3 regions of the Rhodoferax potami genome follow, and region 2 is predicted to be linked to each of the others. Evidence: predicted binding sites of a transcription regulator. Region 2 holds the regulator's gene; each other region holds the start of a gene.
The links. The regulator sigma-54, encoded in region 2, starts transcription at its own class of promoters, with help from an activator protein. The targets are predictions, from matches to a motif close to TGGCANGNAANCTGCTTT.

Region 1: a site for sigma-54 is predicted at 7,260-7,277, ahead of RAE19_RS09760 (ammonium transporter). Genes of this name have one in related genera too.
Region 3: a site for sigma-54 is predicted at 1,453-1,470, ahead of RAE19_RS03440 (ANTAR domain-containing response regulator). Genes of this name have one in related genera too.

What each region holds. Positions count from the first base shown of each region.
Region 1 covers NZ_JAVBIK010000001.1:2,030,291-2,039,814, forward strand. Annotated here, with positions in the region: gene RAE19_RS09720 (RNA recognition motif domain-containing protein) at 1-10, opposite strand, end outside; gene RAE19_RS09725 (zf-HC2 domain-containing protein) at 196-408, opposite strand; gene RAE19_RS09730 (sigma-70 family RNA polymerase sigma factor) at 405-974, opposite strand; gene RAE19_RS09735 (BufA1 family periplasmic bufferin-type metallophore) at 1,155-1,412, shown strand; gene bufB (MNIO family bufferin maturase) at 1,449-2,390, shown strand; gene RAE19_RS09745 (HvfC/BufC family peptide modification chaperone) at 2,387-3,178, shown strand; gene RAE19_RS09750 (DoxX family protein) at 3,208-3,702, shown strand; gene RAE19_RS09755 (putative bifunctional diguanylate cyclase/phosphodiesterase) at 3,711-5,849, shown strand; gene RAE19_RS09760 (ammonium transporter) at 5,986-7,188, opposite strand; gene RAE19_RS09765 (type I restriction-modification system subunit M) at 7,323-9,428, shown strand; gene RAE19_RS09770 (restriction endonuclease subunit S) at 9,425-9,524, shown strand, end outside.
Region 2 covers NZ_JAVBIK010000001.1:1,545,436-1,554,959, reverse strand. Annotated here, with positions in the region: gene RAE19_RS07385 (LysR substrate-binding domain-containing protein) at 1-387, shown strand, start outside; gene ubiA (4-hydroxybenzoate octaprenyltransferase) at 456-1,313, shown strand; gene RAE19_RS07375 (PsiF family protein) at 1,369-1,686, opposite strand; gene argS (arginine--tRNA ligase) at 1,828-3,525, shown strand; gene RAE19_RS07365 (SPOR domain-containing protein) at 3,546-4,250, shown strand; gene RAE19_RS07360 (thiol:disulfide interchange protein DsbA/DsbL) at 4,314-4,970, shown strand; gene RAE19_RS07355 (exopolyphosphatase) at 5,062-5,994, shown strand; gene lptA (lipopolysaccharide transport periplasmic protein LptA) at 6,069-6,677, shown strand; gene lptB (LPS export ABC transporter ATP-binding protein) at 6,674-7,450, shown strand; gene rpoN (RNA polymerase factor sigma-54) at 7,451-9,052, shown strand; gene RAE19_RS07335 (THUMP domain-containing class I SAM-dependent RNA methyltransferase) at 9,049-9,524, shown strand, end outside.
Region 3 covers NZ_JAVBIK010000001.1:715,373-724,896, reverse strand. Annotated here, with positions in the region: gene RAE19_RS03445 (CmpA/NrtA family ABC transporter substrate-binding protein) at 1-436, opposite strand, end outside; gene RAE19_RS03440 (ANTAR domain-containing response regulator) at 795-1,442, opposite strand; gene tsaD (tRNA (adenosine(37)-N6)-threonylcarbamoyltransferase complex transferase subunit TsaD) at 1,548-2,603, shown strand; gene RAE19_RS03430 (Hsp20/alpha crystallin family protein) at 2,694-3,083, opposite strand; gene rpsO (30S ribosomal protein S15) at 3,407-3,673, shown strand; gene pnp (polyribonucleotide nucleotidyltransferase) at 3,892-5,997, shown strand; gene RAE19_RS03415 (NAD(P)H-quinone oxidoreductase) at 6,066-7,079, shown strand; gene tpiA (triose-phosphate isomerase) at 7,076-7,816, shown strand; gene secG (preprotein translocase subunit SecG) at 7,850-8,194, shown strand; tRNA gene RAE19_RS03400 (tRNA-Leu) at 8,311-8,395, shown strand; gene RAE19_RS03395 (NADH-quinone oxidoreductase subunit A) at 8,461-8,820, shown strand; gene RAE19_RS03390 (NuoB/complex I 20 kDa subunit family protein) at 8,825-9,304, shown strand; gene RAE19_RS03385 (NADH-quinone oxidoreductase subunit C) at 9,310-9,524, shown strand, end outside.

The DNA.
Region 1 (9,524 bases), 480 kb from region 2:
TGTTGCCCATGGAGGGACTCCTCAAAATAACTCAAAACGCGATGGAGTCCTTAACCGCAATCAACAAACCATTGAAGACTTAGAGCAGACGCGAAACTGACACTTCACCGCAAACTTGCACACCGATATTTCGGCAATGCCAGACCATTATGCGTTACTTTGTTGCTGAAACCTAATTTTTCTTGTTTTTTCAGGCTAGCCGGCAGAATCGATATCGTTTTCGCGGTAATGCCGCCATTGCTGCATGCTGTTTCGCAAAGTCAGAAGCTGTTTTTCAAAGCGCGGGCAGGCTTTGCATGCGAGTAAATGGAAGTACAGCGCGACCCGATCGTTAAGGGGCAAAGCACGGTCTTCTCGTGCGACCAAGAGGGCGGCGGTTTCTTTGCAGGTGCGGCGTAAGAGTTTCATGGAGCCACTGCTTTCTGGAACCAGTTCATTTCAAGGCACTCCCTCAAGCGCAGACGCGCACGGTGAAGTTGGACGTACAAGTTCGTCGGCGTCAGATTTAACTCCTTACAGATTTCTTCGCTGGAGAGCTCCAGCCACTCCCGCATCAAAAACAAACGCCCTTGGGTGGCCGGCAGTTTGTCCGCGCAGGCTTCCAGCACTTCGAAAAACTGGCGGCTCTGTGTTTGTTGCTCCGGATTGCCCCAGTCGGCCGGTGCCTCTGAAAAGTGGCCATCGGTCTTGAAGCTCAAATAATCCAGAGGGTCGGTGTCTTCATCCTCAGTGGCACCGGCGCCGGTGATTTCCCGGCCATGGTGCCGAAGCGCGTCGACGACTTTGTGTTTCAAGATTCCCACCAACCAGGTTTTGAGTTGGCTGCGTTGTTCAAAAGCTTGGGGTTTGGCGAGTGCTGCCAACATGGTTTCAGAGACCGCATCCTCTGCCCATGCATCATTGCGGAGCTGCAGGCGTGCGAATTTGTAGAGGTAGCTCCGGTGGTCGGCGACCTGTTGTTCGTAGCGGGTCATGGGCGTCTCGGTGAGTGGGCGGCCAGTGTACGGGGCGCAAAGGAAATTTTTTTGAAGGGCCGCGTAAGGAACGCGAAGCTCGCCAGACTAAAACACAACCAGCGCCCTGAGGCATGAGGCCACAGATGTCGGCTGGTTGATTTTCTTGCGACCCAACTTGTTTTGTTAAGGAGTTACGACATGAACCAACGCGCTCTGCTCGCCGCCACGGCCGCCACTTTGATGACTATGGCCCTGGCCTCCGCACCGGCTGCTGCCCAGCAAAAAGAAAAGTGCTACGGCATTGCCAAAGCCGGTCAAAACGACTGTGCCAACGCATCCGGCAGCCACTCTTGCGCGGGCCAAGCCAAAGTCGATATGGACAAGGGCGAGTGGAAATATGTGGCCAAAGGCACTTGCGAAAGCATGAAGGGCAGCGTCAAAGCGCCCAAGATGTAATCTGGCGTTTCACGCTGTTTGAAAGCCCGACCACCCATGAAGCGAACCGAGCCAGCACCGCCCTTGCAGCGTGCGCAAGTGCCGGTCGGCATAGGGTGGCGGCATCCTCATTACGCGGAGCTGCTTCAGCAGCAGCCTGCGGTGGACTTTCTGGAGGTCCACTCTGAAAACTTCTTCGCTGCAGGTGGCGCTGCTCTCGCGGTCTTGGAGCAGGGCCGGGCGCTGTACCCCGTGAGTTTGCATGGGGTGGGCTTGTCGCTGGGCTCTGCCGCCGGGCTCGACCCGTGGCATCTGGATCAGCTGGCCCGGCTGGTAGATCGGATCGACCCGGTGCGGGTGAGTGACCACGCCTCCTTTGCCCGCGCGCCTTATGGCCCCGGCGCCGAGGCCTTGATGGTGCATGCTTCGGATTTGTTGCCCCTGCCCTTTACCGACGAAGCGCTCAATGTGTTGTGCACCCACGTGCAGCAAGTGCAAGAGCGCCTGCAACGCCAGTTCATGGTGGAAAACCTGTCGGCCTACCTGAGCTGGCGTGTGCCCGTGGGGATGCGTGAATGGGAGGAACCTGCGTTCCTGGCCGCGCTAGCCGAGCGCACGGGCTGCGCGCTGTTGGTTGACGTCAACAACATCTATGTGAACGCCTTGAATGCGCAGCTCCGGGGTCTGGTGCAAGACCCGATCGCAGCCTGTCGGCAGTGGTTGGACGCTCTACCTGCGCACTGTGTCGATGAGCTGCACCTAGCGGGGCATTGCGAGGTGAACGATGCGCATGGTCACATCGTGATCGACGATCACGGGAGCCGCGTGGCTGAATCCGTGTGGGACTTGTACCGCCATGCGCTGGAGCGTTTCGGCCCTGTGCCGACCTTGATCGAGTGGGATACCGATGTTCCTGCCCTCGATGTACTGTTGCAAGAAGCTGCGCGCGCTCGCGCGATCAGCGGGACCCTGGCTCCACATATACAGGTGGTGACATGAATCCATTGATCGCCCAGCAGCAAGCTCTGATTCGGGCCCTGTTCGACTCGTCATCGCATGATGCTATGAAAATAATAGCTGACTGTGCAATTGATACGGGCGCTAGAGGCCTGAAAGCTTATCAAGCGAACGGGCATGCCCTGGCCCGTCGCGCCTTGCACGCGGCGTATCCGGTGCTGAGCCAGTTGATCGGCCTGGAGGGCATGGACGACCTCGCGCCTGCACTCTGGCACGCGCACCCGCCGCAGGCTGGCGATCTGGCCTTGTGGGGCAGCGATCTGGCTGATTTCGTGGCCGCGAGTCCGCAGCTCCGTGATACCCCGTTTTTGCCGGACGTTGCCCGCTTGGAATGGGCCTTGCACCATGCCGCCGGCGCTTTGGATGCGCCGCCCGATACGGCAACACTCGCCCTGCTCAGCACCGAAGACCCCGACCTGTTGCAACTCGAATTGGCGCCCGGCGCTGCCTTGTTGTGCAGTCCGTGGCCGGTGGTCGCCATCTGGGCGGCTCACCAATCGGAGTCTGCGGGGTTTGATGAGGTGAATCGCCTGCTGCAAGCCGGCACCGGTGAAAACGCGGTGGTCTGGCGTCAAGGGTTCAAGCCGCAAGTGCGAGCAGCGCTCGAGGGTGAGGCCGATGCGCTGGCAGTGCTGCTCCAGCACGGCACCTTGGGCGCTGCCTTGGATGCGGCTCCGGGCCTTGATGTGGCGGTTTGGTTGCCGCTCGCGGTGCAGACCGGCCTGCTATTGGCGGTGCGGGTTGTGGTGCCCGCCGCCCTGTCGCGCTGAGTGACATTTCTTTTTAAACAAGGCTTTGTGTGAAACCTCCTGTCCCCGTGTACTTTCCCCGCACCCGTTTTGCGGGTTGGGCGGCTGGCGAACGTATCGTGAACCTCGCCCATGGTGCGCTGGATGCGCTGCAAGCTCCCGCAGCCTTGCTGGCCCGTCTGTATGTGGCCTATGTGTTTTCTTTCTCGGGGCTCACCAAACTGCGTGACTGGGAGACCACCCTGGCGCTTTTCATGGACGAATACCACGTACCCCTGCTGTCTCCGGAGGTCGCTGCCTGGATGGGCACGGCCGGTGAGTTGGTGTTGCCGGTTCTCCTCGTTTTCGGGCTGGCGGGTCGCTTCGCCGCTTTGGGCTTGAGTGTGGTGAACGTGGTGGCCGTATGGTCCTTGAGTGAGATTGCTGCGGCAGCCTTGCAGCAGCACATCACGTGGGGCGTGTTGTTGGCTGCGCTGGCTTTGTACAGCTGCGGTGCGTGGTCGGTAGATCGTTGGATCTATCGGCGCCGCTTGGCTGGGGTTTAATCCGGTGCATGGCGCACGCTCACCAGACTGACTCTGCCCACTGGCTGGCGTGGCTGCGCCCGCGAAGTATTGCTGCGCGTCTGGCATGGGCTTTGGGCGGGCTGGTTTTGATGCTGCTTTTGGTCCTGGGTCAAGGCGCTTGGCAGCTGCGCATGGTGACCGAGCTGACCCGCCACTTCGCCACCGGCGACATGCAACGCTTGTTGCGGGTGCAAACCCTGTCGCAACAAATCGAGGGCGCAGGCAGTGCCCTGGTGCGGTTGGTACATGCGCCCCGTGCGGACCGGGTCCGGGAATATGCGGTTGTCGACGAACGCAACCGGGTGTTGGATGGCATCGTCGAGTCCCTGTCGGAAGATCTGATGGATGCCACCCAAGAAGCGACGCTCGCACGCCTCGTGGCCTCCCGCAAGCAATACGCAGAGGCCTTCATCAACACGGTAGACGAAGTTGAGGCCGAGAACCTGCCCGCGGCAGTGCAGATGCTCAATGAACAGGTCAATCCGGCTTTGAAGGCCCTGTTGCAAGAGTCCCAAGCACTCTTGCAAAGAGAGCGCCAGCGCGTGGAGGCACAGCTTGACAGTGCCTTGGATTTGCTGGAGCGGGTCATGTGGTGGCTGACAGCGCTCTCGGTGCTCGCCATGGTGTTGGCCATTTACGTGGCCTGGCGCACTGCCCGCCGCGTGGTCGGGCCTTTGCTGCAACTGGAAACCGTGGCGAACACTATTGCCGAGGGAGACTACGCCCACCGCATGGCGCTCACCGGCACGCGCGAGGTCGACCGGGTTGGCAGCGCCCTCAACACCATGGCCGAAGCCGTGGCACAGCGTGAGCAACAAATCGTGCGCCTCGCCTACCAAGACAGCTTGACCGGCCTGCCCAATCGCACTGCACTATTAACGCCACTCCAACCGCCCCCTGCCGGACTGAACACGCTGGTTTTGATGGACTTGGCGCGGCTGAAGGGTGTGAACGAAACTCTGGGTTACACCACCGGTGACACCTTGATCCGGGAAATGGCAGTCCGCGCCCACAAAACGCTGGCAGCTGCCGCTCTGGATGGCTGTATCGGCGCGGAGTTCGTGCTGGCTCGCCTATCGGGCGGCACTATGGCGGCTGCGGTGCAGGTGCCTGACCGCGCCGCAGTGGAGCGGCTGCACGTCTTGTGGGAGCGCGCCATGGCACACGGCGTGTCGTGCAGCGGCCACCAGGTGGATTTGAGCTTGGCCTATGGGTGTGCAGATGCGGGCAGCGATCCCGCTGCACCCGTTCCTCCTGTGGCAACACTGTTGCGCAATGCCGAGGTGGCCTTGCACTCCGCCAAACGCGCTGCCGGTAGCTTTGCCTGGTACAGCGAAGCGCAAGAGGCTGCTCGGCTTGACCACCTCAGCTTGGTGTCTGATCTGCGTGTGGCGGTGGCCCAGTCGCAGCTGCAAATGTGGTTGCAGCCCAAGCTCAGTCTGCGCGATGGCCGCCCGGTCGGTGCGGAGGCCTTGGTACGGTGGGCGCACCCTGAGCGGGGCATGGTGTCTCCGGCCGACTTTGTGCCGTTTGCGGAGCAGACCGGCTACATCACCCTGGTCACCGACTGGATGTTGGCCGAGGCCTTGCGCACCTTGCAAACATGGCAGCGCAGTCACCCCGACTTGAGCATTGCCGTGAACCTGAGCACCCGGGACCTGCAGGACCCCGGTTTTGCCCCGCGGCTCGCACAGCGGGTCGCCGCCAGCGGTGTGGACCCGCAGCGGTTGCGCCTGGAGATCACGGAAAGTGGTCTGATGGATGACCCCGCCAAAAGTGTTGCCTTGCTGCATGCCTTGCGCGCTGCGGGCATGCCCTTGTCGATTGACGATTTCGGTACCGGTTACTCGTCGTTGGCCTACTTGCAAAAGTTACCGGTGAGCGAGCTCAAAATTGATCGCAGCTTTGTAGACGGGTTAGACGCCGCGCCCGCCACCCAACGCCTGGTCAAGGCCATGATTGAGATGGGCCACGGCCTGAACCTAATGGTGACGGCTGAAGGTGTTGAGACACCTGCAGAGCGCGATACCTTGAAGGCGTTGGGTTGCGATGTCATGCAAGGCTACCTTGGTAGCCGTCCCCTGCACGGTGAGAAGCTGGATGCCTGGTTGTTATCGAGCACATAGCGCTGTGTGCAGGTAGTTGGCACTGAACCGGGCTGTTGGTGTCATGCCGCGCATTTCAATAAAAAACGGGCGCTAGCGCCCGTTTTACTTGCGCAAGTAGCTATGATTTTTGTAGCTACCTGTTTCTGCTCTAGAGTTACCAGTTGGCTTCCCGTTCGGGGCTGGCGCTGATTTTGTGGATCGAGAGGTCGGCGCCGTCGTATTCCTCTTCCTGGCTCATGCGCAGGCCCATGGTGGCTTTGAGCAGGCCGTACACCACGAACCCGGCCGCAGCCGCCCATGCCACGCCCATGGCGGTGCCGATGAGTTGCGCTGCGAGGTTCACGCCGCCCAGGCCGCCGAACGTAGTGCTGCCAAAAATGCCGGCAGCAATGCCGCCCCAGGTGCCGCACAGGCCGTGCAGCGGCCAGACGCCCAGCACGTCGTCAATCTTCCATTTGTTTTGGGTCAGGGTGAACATCACCACAAAGATGGCGCCCGCCACACCGCCCACTACCAGTGCACCCAGCGGATGCATCAGGTCAGAGCCGGCGCACACGGCCACCAGACCAGCAAGTGGGCCGTTGTGCACAAAGCCGGGGTCGTTCTTGCCCATGAGCAATGCCACCAGCGTGCCGCCCACCATGGCCATCAGCGAGTTCACCGCTACTAGGCCGGACATTTTGTCGAGCAGCTGTGCGCTCATCACATTGAAGCCGAACCAACCCACGATCAAAATCCAAGCGCCCAATGCGAGGAAAGGGATGCTGCTGGGTGGGTGGGCCGACATGGCGCCATCTTTGCGGTAGCGGTTGCTACGTGCGCCGAGCAAGAGCACGGCACCCAAAGCGATCCAGCCGCCTACGGCGTGGACCACCACGCTGCCTGCAAAGTCGTGAAATTCGTCGCCGGTCAGCGCCTTGATCCAGGCCTGCACGCCAAAGTGCTGGTTCCAGACAATGCCTTCAAAGAAGGGGTAAATCACGCCCACGATGACGGCGGTGGCAATCAACTGCGGCCAGAACTTGGCCCGCTCTGCAATGCCGCCTGAAATGATGGCGGGAATAGCGGCGGCAAAGGTCAGCAAGAAGAAGAACTTCACCAGCGCATAACCGTTTTGCGCGGCCAACTGCTCGGCGCCGATAAAGAAGTGCGTGCCATACGCCACGCTGTAGCCCACGGCGAAATACACCACGGTGGACACCGAGAAGTCCACCAGGATCTTGACCAGCGCGTTCACCTGGTTCTTGCGGCGCACGGTGCCGAGTTCCAGAAAGGCAAAACCGGCGTGCATGGCAAGCACCATGATTGCGCCCAACAAAATGAACAAAGCGTCCGCGCCCTGTTTTAGTGCTTCCATACGAGTCCTTTGGTCGTTAAATGCTTGTGCTTGGTGCAAAAGCAGCTCAAAACCGCTTTGCGCACCAAAATCAAGCAAAAAACACGCCAGGGCGTCCAAAGCGGTGCGTCCAAACTCAGGCAATATCGCAACCCATGAATAAAGACCAGTTCAAAAAGCTTGAATCCGACCTCTGGCGCGCTGCAGACAGCCTGCGCGCCAACTCCGATCTCAAGGCCAGCGAATACTCCACGCCCGTGCTGGGCCTCATCTTCCTCAAGTTCGCCGACAACAAATACCGCCAGCATGAAGCGGCCATATTGGCCGAGTACCAAAAGCTCAAAGGCAGCCGCATAGAGAAGAAGCTTTCAGACATCGCCATCGAGCGCTGCGGTTTCTACTTGCCCGACCATGCCCGCTACAGCCACCTGCTGGCCTTGCCTGAGAGAGAAGACATTGCCAACGCCCTCAAGAAGGCCATGCTGGCTATTGAGGAATACAAGCCCGAGCTGGAAGGCGTGCTGCCGCACGACGAGTACTTTCGCCTCACCCGCTCCGCACAAAACAGCGGCCTAGCCCAGCGCCTGCTCAAAATCTTTGCAGACATCCCGGCCGATGCAGGGGGAGACCTGTTCGGCAAAATTTACGAATACTTCCTGTCCAATTTCGCGCTGAGCGAGGGCCAAGGCGGCGGCGAGTTTTTTACGCCGCGCTCAGTCGTCAAACTCATGGTCGAAATCATTGAGCCGCATGGCGGCAAAGTGTTTGACCCGGCCTGTGGCTCGGGCGGCATGTTTGTGCAAAGTGCAGAGTTCATTGCCGCCCATCGTGCTGACGCCGCTGCCCAAAACAAAGCCGAAGACAGCATCTACGTCTACGGCCAAGAGAAAACGCTAGAGACCGTCAAGCTCGCCAAGATGAACTTAGCCGTTAACGGCCTGCGCGGCACCGTCATCCAGGCCAACACCTACACCGAAGACCCCCACGGCAGCCTGGGCCAGTTTGACTACGTGATGGCCAACCCGCCCTTTAATGTGGACGACGTGTCGGTCGCTGCCGTAGAGGGCGACCCGCGCTTCAATACCTACGGCATACCGCGCAACAAAACCAAGCTCAAAAAGGCGGACGAGGGTAAAGAAACCGTGCCCAACGCCAACTACCTGTGGATCAACCTGTTTGCCACCTCGCTCAAGCCCAACGGCCGCGCCGCCCTGGTCATGGCCAACAGCGCCAGCGACGCCAGGCACTCGGAGGCAGACATCCGCCAAGCGCTGATTGAGGCCAACCTCATCTACGGCATGCTCACCATGCCCAGCAACATGTTCTACACCGTGACGCTACCCGCCACGCTGTGGTTCTTTGACAAGGGCAAGACCGACGAGCGCATCTTGTTCATCGACGCGCGCAATGTCTTTACCCAGATAGACCGCGCCCACCGCGAATTCAGCGACGAGCAGGTGGCCAACATCGCCATCATTAGCCAGCTGCACAAAGGCCAGCGCGCCAACTTTGTGGCGCTGGTAGACCACTACTTTGCGCAAGGCGTGGCCAGCCTGCACGCCCACCAAGCCAGTGTGGACGCCCTGTGCGCCCAGCTCTTCGAAGCGCTGGAAGACACCGCCGCCCGCCAAACCGTGACGGACCTGAAGACACAGTGGACGGGCCTGGCCAAGCTCGAAGACCGCTACGCCACCTACATGGACAGCGTGGCTGCCGTTCAGGCTGAGCCTGTCGAAGCCAAAGCGCTAGACGCCCACAACACCGCCCAGCACAAACTGCACGCCGCCTTTGCGCCCTTCTTTACCGCCCTGCACGCCAGCCTCAAAGCGCTAGACAAAACCCTGCGCCAGCTGGAAAAGCAGCAGGCCGATGCCGCCCAAGCCCAAGGCAAACGCGGCAGCACAGACCGCACCACCAAAGCTCTGAAGACTGCACTGGAAGCCCTGCACACCGAAGTGAAAGAGTCCGAAAGCTGGTTTGCCCACATCGCCTGGCTGCAAGCGCGCTTTCCCAAAGCGCAGTACGGAGACGTCACTGGCCTGTGCAAACTGGCCACCCGCCAAGAGGTGGCAGAGCAAGACTGGTCCCTCAACCCCGGCCGCTACGTGGGCGTGGTGATTGAGGAAGACGGCAAGACCGAAGAAGAATTCATCACCGGCCTGCTGGAGATGAACGCCGAGCTGACCCGCCTGAACGCGGAGGCGCGGGTGCTGGAAGATGTGATTGCGGGGAATGTGGCTTTGTTGGCGGGGGAGGAATGACCGCTAGAGACAAAGTGCCATTTGGCGACTTGCTGCTAGATAGCAAAGATGGCGAGTGGGGTGAGGGCGCTCCTGGCGTTGGCCTTGTTGCCGCAG
Region 2 (9,524 bases):
AATGGCCACTGCTTCCGTGACCACGTGTTGGAGGTCTGCCCCGAGTTCGCGCGTTTTTCCAGCGATGCTGAGGGTATCCGCAAAAGTTTTGAGGGCTCCTCGCTGGAGACCATCAAGCACATGGTGGCTGCCGGCATGGGGATGACACTGGTGCCCCGCATGAGCGTGCCCAAAGAGGCGCTGGAGCCCAAAAAACGAGGTGCAGAGCCCGGGTTCGTCAAATACCTGCCGGTCCAGGATGCCAAGCCCGATGGCAGCCCGCTACCGCCGCCCATGCGCCGCGTGGTGCTGGCCTGGCGCCGCAGCTTTACCCGGTACGAGGCCATCGCCGCTTTGCGCAATGCCATCTACAGTTGTGAGCTGCCGGGTGTGACCCGTTTGTCTTGAATTGAATAAAAACGGCTGTTTGCCCAGGTTTTAAATGGGCCAGTAGCTATCAAAATCATCGTAATTCCGTGCGCGCGAAACTCTCTCTCTATCTAGACCTGATCCGCTGGAACCGGCCTGCCGGCTGGCTGCTTCTCTTGTGGCCGACCTTGTCTGCCTTGTGGTTGGCCCAAGGTGGGTTTCCGGGTTGGCATTTGGTGGTGGTGTTCACCTTGGGCACCATCTTGATGCGCAGTGCCGGCTGCTGCGTGAACGACGTGGCGGACCGGGAGTTTGACAAGCACGTCAAGCGCACCGCCCAGCGCCCGGTGACCAGTGGCCGTATTTCGAGCCGCGAGGCCCTGGCGGTAGGCGGTGTGCTGGCCGCAGCCGCTTTCGGCTTGGTGCTGACGACCAATGCCGTGACGATTGCATGGTCCTTCGCCGCGCTGGCGGTGGCCTTGGTCTACCCCTATGCCAAGCGCTATGTCTCCATGCCGCAGGCGGTGTTGGGCGTGGCGTTCAGCTTTGGCATACCCATGGCCTACGCAGCCGTGAGGGGCGACATTCCGTGGCAGGCGTGGGCGCTGTTGGTGGGGAACCTGTTTTGGGTGTTGGCCTATGACACCGAGTACGCCATGGTCGACCGGGACGACGACCTGCGCATCGGCATGAAAACCTCTGCCATCACCCTGGGGCGCTGGGATGTGCCCGCTGTGATGGCGTTTTATGTGGCCTATCTGGCCCTCTGGTCGTGGTTGGTGCTGCCCGGGCTTGATGCTGCTTGGGGGTGGTGGCTGGGGGTTGCCGGGGCCGCGGTGCAAGTGGTTTGGCATGGCACGCTGATCCGAGATCGATCCCGGGAAGGCTGTTTCAAAGCCTTCCGATTGAACCACTGGGTGGGTTTTTCAGTGTTTGTGGGTGTGTTGCTCAGCGTCGGGCCATAAAAAAAGGCCCGGGCAGTGATGCCGCCGGGCCTTGGATGTAGCGATGCCGGGTGGCTTACTTGGCGCTCAGGCACTCGCTCATGAACTTCTTGCGGTCATCGCCCTTGAGGTCTTTGGTCTTGGCGTCCGCATTACAGGTCTTCATTTTGTTTTGCTGGGCGGTTTTGCCGCCTTCAGCTGCGGCGGGCTTGGCGCTCAGGCAGTCTTTCATGAAGGCTTTGCGTTCATCGCCTTTGAGGTCTTTGGTCTTGGCATCGGCATTGCAGGTCTTCATCTTGCTTTGCTGGGCTGTTGGAGCCTTTTCGTCGGCAGCATGCGCGCCGCCCACTGCCAGAGCCAAACCCAAAGCGATATAAGAAATCAGTTGCTTCATGTGGTGTCCCGTAAAAAAGGCAGCGCAGCTGCCGTTGCAGAAATCCCTCAATGGGAGCCGTCAGCATACAGCCAGCCCATGACCACAGGGGCGGACAAAGTCACAGAAATCACAGTTTTTCCAGGCCCGTAAAATCTGCGCATGCTTACTGTTAAACACGAACTTCTGCAGGCGCTGGCCGCCTGCCTGGAAAAACTTTCTCCCGGAGCCGGCCCCAAGGCCGCCTTCGAGTCGCCCAAGGTGGCGGCCCATGGCGATTTCGCCACCACGGCGGCCATGCAATTGGCCAAGCCGCTCAAGATGAACCCGCGCCAGCTCGCCGAAACGCTGCGCACGGAGCTGCTGGCCACTCCGGTGTACCAACAGTGGGTGCAAGACGTTGAAATTGCCGGCCCCGGCTTTATCAACATTCGCCTCAAGCCCGCTGCAAAGCAAGAAGTGGTGCGCGAAGTGCTGGGCCAAGGCTTGCGCTTTGGCTACCAGGCGGACAGCGGCAAGCCGGTGTTGGTGGAGTTTGTGTCGGCCAACCCCACCGGTCCGCTGCACGTGGGCCACGGCCGCCAGGCGGCGCTGGGCGACGCTATCTGCAACCTGTTTGCCACCCAAGGCTACAAGGTGCACCGCGAGTTTTATTACAACGACGCCGGCGTGCAAATCGAAACGCTCACCAAGAGCACCCAACTGCGCGCCAAGGGCTTCAAGCCGGGCGACACCTGCTGGCCCACCGACCCCGACAACCCGGAGAGCAAGGCGTTTTACAACGGCGATTACATCCAGGAAATTGCCAACGATTTTCTGGCCTGTGCGACCGTCAAGGCCGACGACCGCGAGTTCACCGCCAATGGCGATGTAGAGGATTACGACAACATCCGCCAGTTTGCAGTGGCCTACTTGCGTAACGAGCAAGACAAAGACCTGCAGGCCTTCAATCTGCACTTTGACCAGTACTACCTTGAGTCCAGCCTGTACACCAGCGGCCGTGTCGAAGCGGCAGTGAACAAGCTGGTGTCCAACGGCAAAACTTATGAACAAGACGGCGCGCTGTGGCTCAAGAGCACTGACTACGGTGACGACAAAGACCGCGTCATGCGCAAGAAGGATGGCACCTACACCTACTTCGTGCCCGATGTGGCGTACCACATTGCCAAGTGGGAGCGTGGCTTCAGCAAAGTGGTGAACATCCAGGGCACCGACCACCACGGCACGATTGCCCGGGTGCGCGCCGGGCTGCAAGCGGCCGATGTAGGCATTCCCCAAGGCTACCCCGACTACGTGTTGCACACTATGGTGCGCGTGGTCAAGGGCGGTGAAGAGGTCAAGATCAGCAAGCGCGCGGGCAGCTATGTGACGCTGCGCGACCTGATTGAGTGGACCAGCAAAGACGCAGTGCGCTTCTTCCTGCTGAGCCGCAAGCCGGACACCGAATACACCTTCGATGTGGATTTGGCAGTGGCCAAAAACAACGACAACCCTGTTTACTACGTGCAGTACGCCCACGCACGCATTTGCTCGGTGCTGGCGAGCTGGGGTGGCGATGTGGCCCTGCTCAAGGGGGTTGACCTGTCAGCCCTCGAGAGCCCGCAAGCCCAGGCCCTGATGCTGCTGTTGGCCAAGTTCCCTGAAATGCTGACCGCCGCTACTGAGGGCGAGGCGCCGCATGACGTGACTTTCTACCTGCGCGAATTGGCGGCCAGCTACCACAGCTACTACGATGCCGAGCGCATTCTGGTGGATGACGAGGCGGTCAAACTCGCGCGCCTGGCGCTGGTCGCTGCGACTGCACAGGTGCTGCACAATGGCCTGGCGGTGCTGGGCGTGAGCGCTCCGCAGAAGATGTAATTTCTCTGAGAAAGCAAGGCATGAAGAACGAGCGTGGCGGAACTCTGGTCGGGTTCATCGTAGGCGTGGTGGTGGGCTTGGGCGCAGCGCTGGCGGTGGCGGTTTACGTCACCAAGGTGCCTGTGCCTTTTATGAACAAGAGCAACAGCCGCAGCGCCGACCAGGATGCTGCCGAGACCCAGAAAAACAAAAACTGGGACCCGAATGCGCCGATGTACGGCAAAAACCCGGCCGGAGCTGTGCCTGCTACCAGCGTGCCGGGACTTGCCGCTTCGAGCCCGAGTGCGCCGAGCAAAGTTACCGAAGCGAAGCCGGCAGTAACTGACGCAAAAACGGATGCCAAATCCGAAGCAAAGTCAGAGGCTAAGTCGGATACCAAGGCCGACGCCAAAACAGCCGGCAAGCCGGATGCCAAAGCAGACCCCAAAGCCTCTGCCGATCCTTTGGGTGATCTGGCAAAGGCCAAGGTGGCAGCCTCAGAGTCGGAGGTGTTCTCTTTCTGGGTGCAGGTGGGCTCGTTCCGTACTGCCGAGGATGCAGAAAGCCAGCGTGCCAAGCTTTCGTTGAGCGGTATTGAAACCAAAATTTCTGAGCGCGAGCTATCGGGCAAACCGGTGTTCCGGGTCCGGGTCGGTCCTTTCGAGAAGAAAGAGGATGCGGACAAGGCCAAGGAAAAGATGGACAAAGCCGGTTTGGAAACAGCGCTGGTGCGCGTGCAGCGCTGAGCCAGAGCGGGAACTTTGGGCGCGGTGCTTGCTCACACAGCGCCTCTATGGAGTCTTTTTGATATGAAACGTCGTGCATTTACCCATGTCGCTGCTGGCGCCGCCTTGAGCGCCGCCGGAACCTGGTTTTCTTTGGCCCAAGCCCAAGCGAAAAAGCCAGAGGCCGGTACCGACTATCAGGTGGTAGATCCCCGCGCGCCGGTCGAGGCGCCCGCAGGAAAGATCGAGGTGGTGGAGTTCTTTTGGTACAACTGCCCGCACTGCAACGCGTTTGAGCCGGCATTGCAGGCTTGGACCAAAAATCTTCCCAAAGATGTGTCGTTCCGCCGTGCGCCGATTGCTTTCCAGGAAAGCTTTGTTCCCCAGCAGCGCTTGTTTTACACACTCGAGGCCATGGGCCTGGTGCCCAAACTCCACGCCAAAGTGTTTGCCGCCATCCATGTGGAAAAGCAAAACCTGGCGCGGCCCGAGGCCATCGTGGAGTGGATCAGCCAACAGGGCGTGAACCGGGAGCAGTTTGTGGCCCAGTACAACTCATTCACAGTAGCGACCAAGGCCGGCAAGGCACTGCAGTTGCAAAACGCCTACAAGGTGGAAGGCGTGCCGGCCCTCGGTGTGGCGGGGCGTTTTTATACCGACGGCTCTATGGCCGGTAACATGCAGCGGGCCTTGCAAGTGGTCGATACATTGATCGCCGACCAGCGCGCAGGACGCGGCTAATACCCCAGCCCTGCACTAGGCAAACCTGTGGCGCTTGGCCTCAGGTGCGGGGCTAGAATGAATTTTTATTTACCCTTGAGGAGTCTGTCGTATGTCTAGCCAGAAGTTCCGTTTGGTCACCCGTAGCGATTTCGATGGCTTGGTGTGCGCCGTTCTCCTCAACGAGTTGGACTTGATTGACGACATCAAGTTCGTCCACCCCAAGGACATGCAGGACGGCAAGATCGAGGTCTCTGACCGCGATATCACGACCAATCTGCCCTATGTGCCGGGCGTTCACTTGGCGTTTGATCACCACGAGTCTGAGACGCTGCGCAACACCGGCGAGCGGCCCAATCACATCATCCTCCCGCATGCCGATTCGGCGGCCCGCGTGGTCTATGACCACTACGGTGGCGCCAGCCGCTTTCCGGCACGCTTCTACGACATGATGGAGGCGGTGGACAAAGGCGACTCTGCCCGCTTCAGCCACGATGAAATCATGAATCCCACAGGCTGGGTGCTGCTGAATTACCTGATGGATTCGCGCACCGGCCTCGGCCGATTCCGCGAGTTCCGGGTCAGCAATTACCAGCTGATGATGGACTTGATCCAGTACTGCCGTCACCACGGTATCGAGCAGATCCTGCAGCTGCCGGACGTGGTCGAGCGGGTCGAGCTCTATTTTGAGCATGCGGCCAAAGCCAAGGAGCAGCTCTTGCGCTGCTCTACCGTGCACGGCAATCTGCTGGTGCTGGACTTGCGCAATGAGGACATCATTTACGCAGTCAACCGGTTCATGGTGTACGCCTTGTTCCCGGACACCAATATTTCCATCCACGTGTTGTGGGGTCTGCAAAAACAAAACACCGTGTTTGCGACCGGTAAATCGATCACCAACCGCAGCTCCAAAACCCATGTTGGCGAATTGATGCTGAGCTACGGCGGCGGCGGTCATGCCAATGCCGGCACCTGCCAAGTGGATAACGCCCAAGCTGCCGAAGTGCTGCAAGCACTGATCCACAAAATTAACGCAGACGGCTGAGTACGGCGGGGGCAGGAGCCGTGAAGTGCTCGGTACAATGAGCCGAGCGCTCTTCGAGCAAGTTTCGTGCCCCTATGAAAAAAATTGTGTTGTCCCTGTCGGTTCTGCTGGTCTTGTCGGGCCTTGTGGGCAGCGTTCGCGCCGAAAAAGCGGACCGCAATAAGCCCATGAATGTGGAGTCCGATGCTTTGCGTTACGACGACCTCAAACAAGTCAGCATCTTCACGGGCAATGTCATCCTCACCAAGGGGAGCATCCTGATCCGCGGGAGCCAGATCGAGGTTCGCCAGGACCCCGAGGGCTACCAATTCGGCTTGGTGACCGGCTCACCGGACAAGCAGGCCTTTTTTCGCCAGAAGCGCGACGGCATCGATGAATACATCGAGGGCGAAGGCGATACGATCGAATACGACGGCAAAGCCGACACCGTGCGCTTCATCAAAAAAGCCCAGATGCGCCGTTTGCGCGGCGCAACGCTGGCGGACGAGGTAACCGGTGCGGTCATCCTCTATGAGAACCTGACCGACCGTTTCACAGTCGATGGTGCGCCCAAGACAGCCGCAGCCCCTGCAGGGCGGGTGCGTGCCATGTTGACACCCAAGCCCGAGCGGGGCACTGCGGCGTCGGCGGCCAGTGGTGCTGAACTCAAAGTTACGCCCCAAATCGAGAAGGTCGGCCAGTGAACGACCTCGTCAAAGACACCCCGGACAGCAGTGCCGGGCGGCTCGAAGCCCGCCATCTGCAAAAGTACTATGGCAAGCGCCAGGTCGTGAAAGATGTGTCGCTGGCGGTTCGCACCGGTGAGGTAGTAGGTTTGCTGGGCCCCAATGGCGCGGGTAAAACCACCTCGTTTTACATGATCGTGGGTTTGCTGCGAGCCAGTGCGGGCGACATCACCATCGACGGCCAAAGCATCGAGCACATGCCGATTCACCGCCGTGCCCGTCTCGGCTTGGGCTACTTGCCGCAAGAAGCCTCCATCTTCCGCAAGCTCAATGTGGAAGACAACGTGCGCGCCGTGCTGGAGCTGCAGCGCGACGATGCCGGAGCGCCTTTGAAGTCCGATGAAATCGAACGCCGGCTGACCGATTTGCTGCAAGAACTCCGGGTGGAGCATTTGCGGGAATCGCCCTCGCTTGCCTTGTCCGGAGGGGAGCGGCGCCGTGTGGAAATCGCCCGGGCATTGGCGACCCGGCCCCGCTTTATCTTGCTGGATGAGCCTTTTGCGGGTATCGACCCGATCGCGGTGATTGAGATCCAACGCATCATCAACTTCCTGAAGGCCCGCGGTATCGGCGTGCTGATCACCGACCACAACGTGCGTGAGACATTGGGCATTTGCGACCACGCGTACATCATCAGTGACGGGCATGTGCTGGCAGAGGGTACGCCCTCAGAGATCGTGAATAACGCCGATGTGCGCCGGGTGTACCTCGGTGAACATTTCAAGATGTAGATGAAACAAGGTCTCTCGCTCCGAGTTTCGCAGCACCTGGCACTCACGCCCCAGCTGCAACAATCCATTCGCCTGTTGCAGCTCTCCACCCTGGAGCTCAGCCAGGAAGTGGAGCAAATGCTGGATGAAAACCCGTTTCTGGAGTTGACCGAAGAGCGTGCCGAGCGCGAGGACTTCGGGCTCGATACGGTCGATGCCACAGTGAGCGAGGGCGATCGATTGAGCGAGCAAGAGCCTGATTTTGCTATCAATTCTGTAGCTGAATACGCAAGTAGTACCAGCGCTAGCGGCTCCAATGAGGAAGAATCCTCCCCCTTGTCTAGTAGCGACGAACCCAGCTGGGAGGGCGACGGAACGACCGAAATGACCCCGGACGATGGCGAATGGGGCGTTGACGCGAAGGCCAAAGCCAACAACCTCGACGACGACGAGCAGAAAGACGCCACCGAACTGGCGCGCTCGGGCGAGTCATTGCAGATTTTTTTGCACCGCCAGGCGGCGGGCCTGCGCCTGAGCCCTGAGGATGCAGCGGCCCTGCGGTTCTTGATCGAGTCCCTGAACGACGACGGTTACCTTGAAGAGCCGCTGGCGGAATTGGCCCAAAGCCTGCACCCCGGTGACGAAGAGCAGCTCCACGAACTGGTGCACCACTTCACCGTCGCACGGGGCTTGTTGCACAGCCTGGAGCCGGTGGGGGTAGGCGCGCGTGACTTGGGCGAGTGCTTGCGCCTGCAGATCCAGGCCCTGTTGCAAACCGCGGATGACGATGGCGAATGGGCCCGTATCGAGGTGTTGCAGGTTGCGTTGGCGATTTGCCAACAGCCCATGGAGTTGTTGGCCCGCCGGGACATCAAGCGTCTGGTGCAAGCCGGCGTCGGGAGCGACGCGCTGGTGCGTGAAGCCATTGCCCTGATTGCCCGCCTGGAGCCCAAGCCCGGCCGCCGTTTTGTGGATGTCGAGCGCAACATCGTGGTGCCCGATGTGCTGGTCGTGCCGATCGGCAGAGTGGGTGGCGCCGCCAAGTTTCGGGTGCAGCTCAACCCCGATGTGATGCCGCGGCTCAAAGTCCACGACATCTATGCCAATGTGCTGCGCAACCACAAAGCCAGCTCCAGCCATGCCGGGCTGCAGCAGCGATTGCAGGAAGCACGCTGGTTCATCAAAAACATCCAGCAGCGCTTCGACACGATTTTGCGGGTCAGCACCGCCATCGTCGAGCGACAAAAGAATTTCTTCACCCACGGTGAGCTGGCCATGCGCCCTCTGGTGCTCCGTGAAATTGCTGACGAGCTGGGCCTGCACGAGTCCACCATCAGCCGCGTCACGACCGCCAAGTACATGGCCACGCCGTTCGGCACCTTTGAGCTGAAATACTTTTTCGGCTCCGGCCTGGGCACCGAGAGCGGTGGCAATGCGTCCAGCACCGCGGTGCGGGCGCTGATCAAGCAATTTATTGCCTCCGAGAGCCCTAAAAAGCCCTTGAGCGATAACCAGATTTCCGACATGCTCAAAGAGCAGGGCATTGAATGCGCCCGGCGCACCGTGGCCAAATACCGCGAGGGGCTGAAGATTGCCCCCGCCTCACTCCGCAAAGCGCTATGAACCAATTGACTCTTTTTCTCCCCTGCGCTGCTGGCGTGGAGGACTTTCTTGCCCCCGAAATTTTGCAGATCACCGGTCTGCCCCCTGGCTGTATCACCAAGCAACGCGGCGGCGTAGCCGTGCGCACCGGGTTTGAGCATGCGATGCTGCTCAACCTCTACAGCCGCCTGGCCCAACGGGTGCTGGTCTTGGTGTCGTACACCGAGTACCGCAGCGAGCAGGACTTGTACCGTGCCGCCATGCAAGTGGCCTGGGAGCGCTGGTTCACGCCGCGCGAAAGCATCAAGGTCGAGGTCACGGCGCAGCACAGCCCCTTGACCTCGTTGAACTTTGCCGCGCTGAAGGTGAAAGACGCAGTCTGCGACCGCTTCCGCGAAGTGGCGGGCGGCGTGCGCCCGGATGTGAACACCCAGTGGCCAGATGTACGCATCTTCGCCCACCTGACCACCGACAGCTGTTCGCTCTATATCGA
Region 3 (9,524 bases), 830 kb from region 2:
CGTCCACGGCGCCCTTGTCCGCCAGCTTCTTGGACAGAGTGATCGCCTGGCCGTTGTTGTTGAGGGTGGCCAACACGGCCATGTCTTTCTTGGGGCCGCCGATACCGAGGTGCACGCCATAGACCAGGCCATACAACACGTGTGCAAAGTCGAGCTCGCCGCTGACCAGTTTGTCGCGCACACCGGCCCAAGAGGCTTCTTTGCTGGGGATGATCTTGACGCCGTATTTCTGGTCAATGCCCAACACCGAGGCCATGACCACGCTGGCGCAATCGGTCAGCGGGATAAAGCCGATCTTGACTTCGGTTTTCTCTGGCGCATCCGACCCTGCGGCATACACCACCGAACGCAGGGCAGGGCTGATGCCCGCGGCACCGACGGCTGCAGTTTGCAGAACCGCGCGGCGGCTCAGTTTGGCTTTCAGAAGATCTGTCATAGAACTCGCTCCAGAAGGGTTAAACACACAAAACAAAACCAGAAAACAAAAAAGGCGTCCACACAGGCCCCGATGCGCTGTGCGCTCTCGAAGCTGTGGGGACGCCTTTGTCCTTATGCATTCACCCTGCCCGCCGTTGGACGGGGCGTTTGCATGACCGTTGCCGGTCTTGCTAGAATCAATGCAATGTCTGTGCCAACTGTTGTGAGTGCCCGTTTGCTATGAAAAAGAGAGCTACCTGCGCAATTTATTCGGGCGTTAGGTGCACTTTTTATTCATAACCGCTGGGTGGGCGGGTTCACGGTGTGTGGATGCACTGCTTGTGTGCAGTGCACCATTTCAGGCCTTGTGCCTTCGTTTAGCCCAGCAGGTCGGCGACATCCAGCATGCGCTGGGCGACCTCGACGATCTTCAGGTTCTTGTCCATCGCGGTTTTACGCAGCTTGGCGTAAGCGGCCTCCTCGGAGAGGGACTGGCGTTGCATCAACAGGGCCTTGGCCCGGTCGATGACCTTGCGGTCTTGCAGGGCGCTGGAGAGCTCGTGGAGCTCGTTGCGGGTGTCGGCCAGTTCGCGGCGCAAGGCCTGCTCTTGTTCAAAGCGGGCCATCGCGACATCGAGGATGGGTCGGATCCGCTCTGGCTGCAAGCCGGCCACGATGTAGGCCGATACCCCGGCTGCCACCGCCTCGCGGGCGGTGCGGCTGTCGTGGTCGTTGGTGAACATCACGATCGGGCGGCGCTCGTCCCGGGTGGCCATGACCACATGCTCAAGGGCGTCGCGGGCGTCACTCTCGGCATCCACAATGACCATGTCGGGCTGGAGTTGCGCCAGCCGTTCGGTCAAAAACACATCGGCCGGCAAAGAGGCGATCAGGTTGAAACCACTTTCCAGCAATCCGATGCGCAGGCTGCGCGAGCGGTCGGCCTGGTCTTGCGCATGGGTGTCCTCGGGGTCTTGCACCGCCAGGTCTGAGGTAATCACAACGATGCGCAGGGGTTCTGTCATGGGCTGGTGAATTGCAAGATTCGCGCCAATTGTCTGTGAATCGCGGTGGGTCTGGCCGGGTTGGAGGGGCATCCTCTACACTCGGCGCCTCTAAAGGAATCAAGCATGCTGGTGTTGGGGATTGAGTCTTCGTGTGACGAAACTGGGGTGGCGATGGTGCAGTCACAAGGCGATGCTGTGCCCACGCTGCTGGCACACGCCCTGCACAGCCAGATCGAGATGCACCAGGCCTTTGGTGGCGTGGTGCCTGAGCTGGCCAGCCGTGACCATATCCGCCGTGTGCTGCCCTTGACCCGACAAGTGTTGAGTGAGAGCGGCCGCAGCCTGCAAGAGGTGGATGTGGTGGCCTACACCCGCGGCCCCGGATTGGCTGGTGCCTTGCTGGTGGGGGCGGGTGTGGCGTGTGCATTGGGCGCGGCACTGGGTAAACCGGTGCTGGGCGTGCACCACCTGGAAGGGCATTTGCTGTCGCCGTTTTTGAGTGAAGACCCGCCAGAGTTCCCGTTCGTAGCCTTGTTGGTATCCGGCGGGCACACCCAGCTGATGCGGGTGGACGGCGTCGGGCGCTACGAGCTGCTGGGCGAGACCATCGACGATGCGGCGGGCGAGGCCTTTGACAAATCCGCCAAGCTCATGGGGCTGGCCTATCCCGGCGGGCCCTTGCTCTCCAAGTTGGCCGAGTCGGGTGACCCGAAGGCGTATGCCTTGCCGCGCCCTTTGTTGCACAGCGGCAACCTCGATTTTTCATTCGCCGGCCTCAAAACCGCCGTGCTGGTGCAAAGCCAGCGCATGTTGGCTGCCGGCGGCGTCACCAGTTTTCAGGCCCTGCCTGCGCAACAGCAGGCGGATCTGGCGGCATCCACGCAAGCCGCGATTGTGGAGGTCTTGCTGAAGAAGTCGGTCACGGCCTTGAAGCAAACCGGTCTCAAGCGCCTGGTGGTGGCCGGTGGCGTGGGGGCCAACCGCAAATTGCGGGAGCAGCTCAATGCCGAGTGCGCCAAGCGCGGCGTCCGGGTGCATTACCCCGAGCTGCATTTGTGCACCGACAACGGTGCCATGATCGCCATGGCCGCTGCGATGCGGCTGCAAAGCGGCTTGCAAAGCGCGGTGACCGACTACGCGTTTGACGTCAAGCCGCGCTGGTCCCTGCATTCCTTGTGAAAAGAGCCTCCGGCGCTTGCAAATCAAGCGCGGGAAGCTCCTTTTTTGATAGCGCGTGCACGTGAGTGCAGCGCTGGGGCGTGGGGTGACTTACTGGATCGTGAGCTCTGCCGAGGTATCCACGGGTACCTTTTTAGCCAATTTGAGCGTGAGCACGCCGTTTTCGAGTTTGGCCTCGCTCAAGGCGCTGTCCACCTCTTGGGGCAGCTCGTAAGCGGCGCGGTAGCGGCGGGGGGCATCGTCCTTGCTTTGGATGCGGACAACCGCACCGTCAATCGCGATGCGCAGGTGCTCCTTGGCGATACCGGGCATGTCCAAGCTCAGGGTGAAGCTGGTGTCGTCCTGGGTGTAGGTGGTGCCGGCTTGGCGGGCTGAGAGGAGTGCGTCGCTCAAAAAGCGCTCGACCGCATGAGCACTGCCGGAGTGGGCAGGGCGGCGCAAAGAGGCTTGAAAGGCGGCGGGTGCAGTGGCGAAGAACATGATGGGATTCCTTATCTTGCGCGGCGCTCACCGTGATTGCCGCTTGTTCCCTAACTGAGCGCGGCGGGGTGCAATTCAAGTCAATCTGTAGGAATTTAAACCCTAAAAATGCCCCTTGAAAATGGCGTCAAAGGCGTTATGTGGCGCGGGTTTGCAGGGCGTTTGCTGCGCAAGGGCAAGCGCAATCCGGAGCGCGTCGGCTGAAGCCGTGCTTCGCGGAGGGCGTGCTTCGGGCTATAATCGAACGGCTTTGCATTGGGCAAGGCGCACGCCAAGAGCCATTCCAGCACCTGGCGCAAGTCAAAACACAAAAGGAAAAACACATGATCGCTTCCAGCATCAAAGCTGCTGTTGTCAAAGACAACGCCCGTTCCGCTACCGACACAGGTAGCCCAGAAGTGCAAGTAGCACTGCTGACAGCCCGTATCAACGAGCTGACACCCCACTTCAAGACCCACGCTAAAGACCACCACGGTCGCCGCGGTTTGCTGCGTATGGTGAGCCGTCGCCGTAAGCTGTTGGACTACTTGAACTCCAAGGACCACGACCGCTATGTGGCCCTGATCGCCAAGTTGGGTCTGCGTAAGTAAGCGACTGACTGAATGACGAACGCCTGAGTTAGGTCACTAGCTCAGGCGTTTTTTACTTCGGAGACCGCAAAAACAGAACGAAGCTGTGTCATTCCAAAGCCGTTGCCCCAAATGGGCAGTGTTTCTGGAATGGCATCGTGGACTGTGTTGTGGAATCCGGGCTGTGGCGGGATGGCCTGCATCCCCCAATAAAACTCGATACTCACAGGAGAACCACCATGAGCATTTTCAATAAAGTTACCAAGACTTTCCAATGGGGCCAACACACCGTCACCATGGAAACCGGCGAAATCGCACGCCAGTCCACCGGCGCTGTGCTGTTGGATATGGACGGCACCGTGGTTTTGGCCACTGTGGTCGGGAAGACTGAAGGCAAGCCCGGTCAAGACTTTTTCCCCTTGACTGTTGACTACCTGGAAAAGTCGTACGCCGCAGGCAAGATCCCCGGCAGCTTCTTCAAGCGCGAAGGCCGCCCCAGCGAATTTGAAACGCTGACCAGCCGTCTGATCGACCGCCCCATCCGCCCCCTGTTCCCCGAAGGCTTCTTCAACGAAGTGCATGTTGTGGTGCACACCGTGTCCTTGAACCCCGAAGTGGATGCTGACATCGCTGCCATGATCGCAGTGAGCGCGGCTCTGTCCGTTTCCGGTATCCCATTCAACGGCCCGATCGGCGCAGCCCGCGTGGGTTACGTCAACGGCGAATACGTGTTGAACCCCGGTCAGACCGCACGCAAGGACTCCATCATGGACTTGGTGGTTGCCGGTACCGAAGCCGCTGTGTTAATGGTCGAATCCGAAGCACAACAGCTGTCCGAAGAAGTGATGTTGGGCGCTGTGGTCTACGGCCACGAGCAGAGCAAGGCTGCCATCAACGCCATCCACGAACTCGTGCGTGACGCCGGCAAGCCCGTGTGGGACTGGAAGGCTCCTGCCCGTGATGAAGCCTTGATCGCCAAGGTCGATGCCCTCGGCAAAGACAAGCTGGTTGCCGCGTACCAAATCCGTAACAAGCAAGCCCGTACCCAAGCCTGCCGCGCTGCCTACGCAGACGTGTTCGCCGGTTTGAAGGCCGACGGCGTCGAGTTTGACAGCGTCAAGGTCGAAGGCATGCTGTTTGACATTGAAGCCAAGATCGTGCGCGGCCAGATTTTGGCGGGCGAGCCCCGTATTGACGGTCGCGATACACGCACTGTGCGCGCTATCGAAATCCGCAACGGCGTGCTGCCCCGCACCCACGGCTCTTCCTTGTTCACACGTGGCGAAACCCAGGCTTTGGTGATCGCCACCTTGGGTACCGAGCGTGATGCACAGCGTATCGACGCTTTGAGCGGTGAGTACGAAGACCGCTTCATGCTGCACTACAACATGCCTCCCTTCGCCACCGGCGAAACCGGCCGCGTGGGTACGCCCAAGCGCCGCGAAATCGGTCACGGCCGTTTGGCCAAGCGCGCTTTGGTCGCTGTGTTGCCTAGCAAGGAAGAGTTCCCTTACTCTCTGCGCGTGGTGTCGGAAATTACCGAGTCCAACGGCTCGTCTTCCATGGCTTCCGTGTGCGGTGGCTGCTTGTCCCTGATGGACGCTGGCGTGCCTTTGAAGGCGCATGTGGCCGGTATCGCCATGGGCCTGATCAAGGAAGAAAACCGCTTCGCGGTGTTGACCGACATCTTGGGTGACGAAGATCACCTGGGCGATATGGACTTCAAGGTTGCTGGTACTACCAACGGTATCACCGCGCTGCAGATGGACATCAAAATCCAAGGCATCACCAAGGAAATCATGCAAGTGGCTTTGGCTCAGGCCAAGGAAGCGCGCGTGCACATCCTGGGCGAAATGCAAAAGTCCATGGCGGAAGCGCGTACGGAAGTGTCCAACTTCGCGCCACGTCTGTTCAGCTTCAAGATCAACCCCGAAAAGATCCGTGACGTGATCGGCAAGGGTGGTTCCGTGATCCGGGCATTGACCGAAGAAACCGGCACCCAGATCAACATCGAGGAAGACGGCACGATCACCATCGCTTCCAGCGATCCTGAGAAGGCAGAACTGGCTAAGAAGCGCATCGAGCAGATCACGGCTGAAGTCGAAATCGGCAAGGTGTACGAAGGCCCGATCACCAAGATCTTGGACTTCGGTGCGCTGGTCAACCTGCTGCCCGGCAAGGACGGCTTGTTGCACATCAGCCAGATCGCTCACGAGCGCGTCGAGAAGGTCACTGATTACCTGTCTGAAGGCCAGATCGTCAAAGTCAAGGTTTTGGAGACTGACGAAAAGGGCCGCATCAAGCTGTCCATGAAGGCCTTGATCGAGCGTCCTGCGCAAGAGTAAATCGTTGGTCTGCTATTGATTTGGTAGCTGCTCGCGCAACCCTGGCGGGCGCTGCCGGTCAATTCGATATGCGAGCATTTGAAATATCCTCTCCCGGTGCGCCGGACGTTCTGCGTCTGGTGGATCGGCCTGCGCCTATTGTGGGGGCAGGGGAGTTGCTGATTCGTGTAGCGGCCAGCGGCGTTAATCGTCCGGATGTGTTGCAGCGATTGGGCAAATATCCTGCGCCCGCCGGCGCCTCGGACATTCCGGGTTTGGAGGTCGCTGGGCATATCGTTGATGGGGATCGTGCGGCGCTTGCGCTTGCCGGTTTGGATATCGGGACTCCCGTGTGCGCCCTCGTAGCGGGTGGCGGCTATGCAGAGTTCTGCGTCGCACCGATTGCGCAGTGCCTGCCAGTGCCCGATGGATGGACCTTGGTGGAGGCCGCCAGCCTGCCGGAAACATTCTTTACCGTCTGGTCGAATGTGTTCGACCGCGGCGCATTGAAGGCCGGCGAAACCTTGTTAATCCAAGGGGGCAGTAGTGGTATCGGGGTGACTGCGATCCAACTCGCTAAGTCACGTGGTGCCACTGTGATCGTCACGGCGGGCACGGACGAAAAGTGCGAGGCTTGTATGGCTCTGGGCGCAGACCAGGCGATCAATTATCGGACAGACGATTTTGAGGCGCAGGTCATGGGCTTGACCCAAGGGCGTGGCGTCGATGTGATCCTGGATATGGTGGCGGGTTCATACCTCGGCAAAGAAGTGAACTGCTTGGCGGACGATGGGCGATTGGTGTTGATTGCCGTTCAGGGCGGTGTTCACGCGGAGGTCAATGCGGGTGCCATCTTGCGCAAGCGCTTAACGGTCACCGGTTCTACGTTGCGCGCGCGCCCTGTGGCATTCAAGGCTTCTATCGCCAAGGCCTTGCGCCAAGAGGTGTGGCCCTTGTTGTCGCGTAAAGAGGTGCGTCCTGTGGTTTTTCGACAATTTGCTGTATCCGGGGCCGATGGCGGCACGGCTGCTGCTGCCGCACACAGTGTGATGGAAAGCAACGCCCATATCGGGAAACTTGTGTTGAATTGGGAATCTGCATGAAAAAGAAACTGATTGCGGGCAATTGGAAGATGAACGGCAGCGCAGCTGCCAATGCGGCTCTTGTAGAGGCCTTGCGCGCAGGCCTCGCGGGAGCGTCCTGCCAGATGGCGATCTGCGTGCCAGCGGTGTACTTGTCGCAAGTGGCGCAGCTCGTTCAAAACTCGGACATCGGTTTGGGTGCACAAGATGTGTCCGCGTATGACTCCGGTGCCTACACGGGTGAAATCTCCGCGGCTATGTTGCGTGAATGTGGTGTGCGCTATGTGATAGTGGGGCATTCTGAGCGGCGTCAGTACCACGGCGAAACCGATGCTACTGTGGCGGTGAAAACCCAAAAGGCCTTGGCTGCTGGTGTAACCCCCATCGTATGTGTGGGTGAAACCTTGGCTGAGCGTGAAGCCGGCAAGACCGAAGAGGTTGTCAAGCGTCAGCTGGCAGCCGTGATTCACACCAACGGGCATTGCATCAGCGAAATTGTGGTCGCCTATGAGCCTGTCTGGGCGATTGGCACCGGTAAAACTGCCACACCCGCGCAAGCCCAAGAAGTTCATGCAGTGCTGCGGGCTCAGCTTCTGGCTGCAACACCGCATGCAGAACGCATGCACATCTTGTACGGTGGCAGCATGAACGCATCGAATGCTGCGGAACTGCTCGCGCAAAAAGACATTGATGGTGGTTTGGTGGGTGGAGCTTCTTTGAAAGCGCCCGACTTTCTAGCGATTGCAGCCGCCGCTTGAACTATTTTTTGAATTTGAATCAAGGAGAAATTTATGAACGTTGTGATTACTATTATTTTGAGCATCCAGTTGCTGTCGGCGATCGCGATGATCGGACTGATTTTGGTTCAGCACGGCAAGGGTGCTGATATGGGTGCTGCTTTTGGTAGCGGCGGATCCGGCAGCTTGTTCGGTGCAAGTGGCAGTGCGAACTTCCTCTCTCGCACAACCGCAGTTCTGGCCACGGTGTTTTTTGTTTCGACCCTTGCGTTGGCTTACTTCGGCAACCTCCGCTCATCCACTTCCGGCTCCGTGCTTGAAGCGATTCCCGCAGCGCCGGTCGTTGAAACAGTGCCAGCGGCCCCTGCATCGGGTGCTGCGCAAATTCCTGCAAAATAAACCCCGCTGAAATCCCTGTATCTGCCTGCAAGGCAGAGAATTTCAGGGTAAACTCTAGGGCTGATGAACGAGCAAATGCCGCAAGGCTCCTCACGCAAATTCATCGGCTGAGAGCCGCCGTCGTGGTGAAATTGGTAGACACGCTATCTTGAGGGGGTAGTGGCGAAAGCTGTGCGAGTTCGAGTCTCGCCGACGGCACCAGAAAGAAATCAGCTTGCGCAGGTTCTACCCCTGTGGCAGGCATTTATGGTGATCAGAATCTCAAGATGAACCTCGACCAATATCTCCCCGTTTTGCTGTTCATCTTGGTCGGTATCGGCGTAGGCGTTGTGCCCCAGATCTTGGGGTACATCCTTGGGCCCAACAAGCCTGATGCTGCCAAAAACTCCCCCTATGAATGCGGTTTTGAAGCGTTTGAAGACGCTCGGATGAAGTTCGACGTCCGCTACTACCTCGTTGCTATTCTCTTTATTTTGTTTGACTTGGAAACAGCGTTTCTGTTTCCATGGGCGGTAGCCCTCAAGGAACTCGGTCTGTTCGGGTTCTTGCTCGGTGTCGAGTTCGTGGTTATTTTGACTATCGGATTCGTCTACATGTGGAAAAAAGGCGCATTGGACTGGGAGTAACGCAATGATTGAAGGCGTTTTGAAAGAAGGCTTCGTCACGACGAGTTACGACTCTGTAGTGAACTGGGCAAAGACCGGTTCCATCTGGCCGATGACATTTGGATTGGCCTGTTGCGCTGTGGAAATGATGCACGCTGCGGCAGCGCGTTATGACATCAGCCGCTTTGGTTCCGAAGTGTTTCGCGCGAGCCCTCGCCAGTCAGATTTGATGATTGTGGCAGGCACACTGTGCAACAAAATGGCCCCTGCGCTGCGCAAAGTCTACGACCAGATGTCGGAGCCGCGTTGGGTGATCAGCATGGGTTCGTGCGCCAATGGCGGTGGTTATTACCACTACAGCTATTCGGTGGTGCGGGGATGCGACCGCATTGTCCCGGTGGATGTCTATGTGCCAGGCTGTCCTCCAACCGCTGAAGCCTTGGTATACGGAATTTTGCAGCTACAGCAAAAAATCCGTCGTACCGAAACCATCGCACGGGCCTGAGAGATATGACTATTTATTCAGTGAGTCCTGAGGCAACACTGGCCGCGGTTCAAGCGGCTTTGGGCGATAAGGTAAAGCAAATTTCGATAGCGCTTGGCGAAGTCACCGTACAAGTGGCCCCGGCAGACTATTTGGAAGCTGCACTGTCTCTCCGTGATGCGCCTGGTTGCCAGTTTGAGCAGTTGATTGACCTGTGTGGGGTTGACTACTCAGAGTACAA